Regions from separate parts of the Providencia sp. PROV003 genome, predicted to be linked through region 2. Evidence: predicted binding sites of a transcription regulator. Region 2 holds the regulator's gene; the other holds the start of a gene.
The links. Region 2 encodes LexA, which represses DNA repair genes until DNA is damaged. Its sites were predicted from a motif close to TNCTGTATGTACATACAGNA; they were not measured.

Region 1: a site for LexA is predicted at 777-796, ahead of dinB (DNA polymerase IV). Genes of this name have one in related genera too.

Annotation. Positions count from the first base shown of each region.
Region 1 is NZ_CP096369.1:4,189,020-4,191,229, reverse strand. Features, by position in the region: gene M1F14_RS19285 (glycerophosphodiester phosphodiesterase family protein) at 1-528, opposite strand, end outside; gene dinB (DNA polymerase IV) at 819-1,874, shown strand; gene pepD (beta-Ala-His dipeptidase) at 1,925-2,210, opposite strand, start outside.
Region 2 is NZ_CP096369.1:248,765-250,974, forward strand. Features, by position in the region: gene zur (zinc uptake transcriptional repressor Zur) at 1-447, shown strand, start outside; gene lexA (transcriptional repressor LexA) at 645-1,262, opposite strand; gene M1F14_RS01040 (diacylglycerol kinase) at 1,398-1,772, opposite strand; gene plsB (glycerol-3-phosphate 1-O-acyltransferase PlsB) at 1,899-2,210, shown strand, end outside.

The DNA of each region.
Region 1 (2,210 bases), 730 kb from region 2:
ATCATTAGTTGAATAAAAACGGACTTGTTTAAATGCCTTAGTCTTATTTAATAATGTAAGGATAGCTTGTGCTTGCTGAGCAGGGTCGGCATCAGGGGATTTTAAGTCAATATAGAAAGTGGTATTAGGGTATTTCTGTAGAACAGCTTCTAATGTATTAATTGTTGTTTTTTGCAAAGGGAATTGTTGGTTATGTTTTTTACTAAACTTATAGGCAGCATTGATATGACTTAATTGCTCTGCGGTATAAGCAGATACTGGCCCTTTTTTTTCTGTTAACGAGTCTAAATCACTTGGGCGATATAAAACTAATTGATTATCTTTACTTAATTGTACTGTTAGCCAAATAGCATCGGCTTTATTTTCTTTTGCTAAATCAATTGCATAAGTTGTATTTTCCGGTGCATCAGCAGTACCGGCTCTGTGTGCAACAATTTGTGGTGATAATGCTAAAGCAGTTTGACTTGCAAGAAGTAGAATAACTGACGCCATAGTTTTAACATATTTTGATGTTGATAGAATTGCCATAGGTATCATCCATAAAAGAATTTTTTATAAAGTATAATGAGTGAAAAGGACGCATCTGTTTTATTACATTTTCACGGTAAAGTAAGTATTTACGATTGTTTTTAAGACAAACTTTAAATAACAAATGCTGTTATATAGTGTGGCAGACTATTATTTCAATAATATTAATTATTTTTATTATCATTAGGTTATCTGCTATTTTAGAATTGATGTCAGCGAATAGGCCCAGATTGCACGGCTAATAATAATACTGTATATTTAATCAGTTGATTGATTGTGTGGGCTAACTTGTGCGTAAAATTATACATATTGATATGGATTGCTTTTATGCAGCCATCGAAATGCGTGATGACCCAAGCTTGCGTAGTATTCCTATTGCGGTAGGAGGAAGTGCCGATCGCCGTGGTGTGATCAGCACCGCAAACTATGAAGCTCGTCGTTATGGCGTACATAGTGCCATGTCTACCGCTATTGCTCTAAGGCTTTGCCCTCAACTTAAAGTCGTTTCAGGGAGAATGGCGTTATATAAAGAAACGTCCATTCATATACGTAAGATTTTTGCGCGATATACAGATTTAATCGAGCCGCTTTCCCTCGATGAAGCTTATCTTGATGTGACTGACTGCTCACAATTACATGGTTCAGCTACGTTAATCGCAGAGGCAATTCGTCAGCAAATTTTTGATGAATTACAATTGACAGCCTCAGCGGGGATAGCCCCTATCAAGTTCCTTGCTAAAATCGCCTCTGATATGAATAAACCAAATGGGCAATTTGTGATCACCCCGCAAAATATTGATCAATTCATTCTGACTTTACCACTAAGAAAAATTCCAGGAGTGGGAAAAGTCACCGCACAAAAGCTAGCAGATATGGGGCTAACGACTTGTGCTGATGTGCAAAACTATGACGTTGTTACACTGATTAAAAGCATGGGGAAGTTTGGGCAGGTACTATGGGAGCGTTGTCACGGTATCGATGAACGGCCTGTAAACCCAGATAGACTAAGGAAATCCGTTGGTGTTGAGCGGACTCTCGCTGAAGATATTCATGAATGGAATGATTGCCTTTTATTATTAGATAAACTTTATGATGAACTGCAATTGCGTTTAGCTAAAGTGAAGCCTGATTTACGCATTGCGCGCCAAGGCGTAAAGTTTAAATTTGATGATTTTCAACAAACAACACAAGAGCATGTTTACCCAATGCTTAATAAGCAAGATTTAGTCCAGTTGGCAAAACAAGTTTGGGTTAATCGACGTGAACAGCGAGGGGTACGATTAGTTGGGTTGCATGTTATGTTACAAAGCCCTCAATTGGAAAGGCAATTGTTATTAGAACTATAAATAAAACATCTACCATAATGAATGGCAGATGTTTCAGTTATGATCAGGTTTTAACCTTTAACCGGGATTGCTTTTAAAACAGCGGTCAACAGTTTCCAATATTCACCAACACTTGCAATATGCACTCTTTCATCAGGAGAGTGAGCACCACGAATGGTTGGCCCAATTGATACCATATCCATATCTGGGTAAGGCTTTTTGAATAAGCCACACTCAAGGCCTGCGTGGATCACCATCACATTTGGGATTTTACCAAATAGCTTGTTATAAGTTTCACTCACTAAGTGCATTACGGCTGAATCGGCATCTGGTTGCCAACCTGGGTAGCTCCCCTCA
Region 2 (2,210 bases):
TTGACTCCACAGAGAGAAACTGTATTACGCCTTATCGCGCAACAACACGGTGCTATCAGTGCCTACGATTTATTAGACTTATTACGTGAAGTTGAACCACAAGCAAAGCCCCCTACCGTTTACCGTGGGCTTGAGTTTTTAATGGAACAAGGCTTTATTCATAAAATAGAGTCAACCAACAGTTATGTCGTTTGTCACCACTTTGATAACCCTAGCCATATTTCAGTGATGTTAATTTGTGACCACTGCGGTAGCGTAACTGAAAGTGATTGCACAACCATTGAAGCCGCTATTATCAGCCTAGCGGAAACCAACCAGTTCCGTTTGCGTCATACTGTGGTTGAAAACCATGGCTTATGTAAAAACTGTGATGAGATTGATAGCTGCCAAGATCACGCACATTGCCACCATGACCATCAACAGCCTATTACTACAAAGAAAAAGTAATAAATAGAAGTGGTAGAGTTAACGGTGTTGCTTATATAAGAAAAGAATATTCGATGAGATGCAAAGAAAAGAGACAAAAGAAAAGGAACAAGTAAAGCAGGCAGATCTCTACACATCAATTTGAAATCTGCCAGCAATCATTGAATTATCAAACAAGCAGCGTCAACTTACCGCTTACCAACCTGATAATTTAAGAATTAATACCAATCACTATTGCGGATCACGCCAACCGCTAAACCTTCAATTGTGAAGCTTTGTTCGCGTAAATCGACAATAATTGGTGCAAATTCAGGATTTTCAGCAATTAACTCAACACGATTACCTTGCTGTTTAAAGCGTTTAACAGTCACTTCATCATCAATACGCGCAACAATCACTTGGCCATTGTGTGCATTTTGTGTTTTATGAACCGCTAGTAGGTCACCATCCATAATACCGATGTCTTTCATCGACATACCATTCACACGTAATAGAAAATCTGCGTGAGGTTTGAAGAGTTCTGGATCAACTTGATAGTGACTTTCGATATGTTCTTGCGCTAATAAAGGTTCGCCAGCGGCAACACGCCCAATCAAAGGTAGCCCTTGATCATCAGCTTCTTCTTCAAGAAGCAAGCGGATACCCCGTGATGCCCCAGAAACAATTTCAATTACACCCTTGCGAGCCAAGGCTTTTAAATGTTCTTCTGCCGCATTAGGCGAACGAAAACCCAGGCTTGCTGCTATTTCAGCACGTGTAGGAGGCATACCCGTCTGCGAAATGTGATCACGCACCAGATCATAAACCTGCTGTTGTCGAGCCGTCAGTGCTTTCATTCCGTTCCCCTGTTTGTTTATACAGTCAGACTGTGAGTATATACAGGTAAATGAAGATTTGGAACAGTTAAATTGCTGAATTTAGGCATTTGTTATCGATTGACTTCTTTTTCGACTTTAAACTGTTTTTATTAACTAGCTGGCAAAATAACGTTGCCATAAAACCAGAGCCCAAATAAAAAGTGCTAAACCAATACTGACAAACACTGCGGCAGAGCCTATATCTTTCGCGCGGCCTGAAAGCTCATGGTATTCACTACCAATACGGTCAACAACAGCTTCTACGGCACTATTTAATAGCTCAACAATCGCCACCAGCACCACTGAACTAATTAGCAGTATTCTATCTATATAACTGATATCTAAGAAAAAGGCGATAATAATCGCAATTACTGCTGCAACAGATTCTTGACGAAAAGCCGCTTCGTTTACCCAAGCGGCTTTTAGCCCTTTAAGGGAATATCCCGCGGCTTTAATTACACGGGTAAAGCCCTTAGTTTGACTTGCCATATTTATTCCTTAAAAAATACAAACAATAATCGATTTTTACGGTCAAAGTGAATTGTCAGTAACAGATCTGCCAGTAGATTTCTGGTATGATTGCGCAGCATTGTTAACAAGAGGCTATAATCATTTATGTCACTATGGCGTAAAATATATTACAACACGTTGAATTTACCACTTAAATTATTGGTAAAAAGTAAACTAATTCCATCGGACCCCATTGCAGAGTTGCAGCTTGATACTAACAGGCCAACACTGTATGTATTGCCTTACCACTCTAAGTCCGACCTCCTAACGCTACGGCATCAATGCTTGGCTATCGGTTTACCTGACCCTTTGGTTGATAACGACATCAATGGCACTAAGCTCCCTGCTTATGTGTTTATCGATGATGGCCCTCGCGTATTTCGCTATTATTCACCGGACCCGCGTAAAGATTCCGTC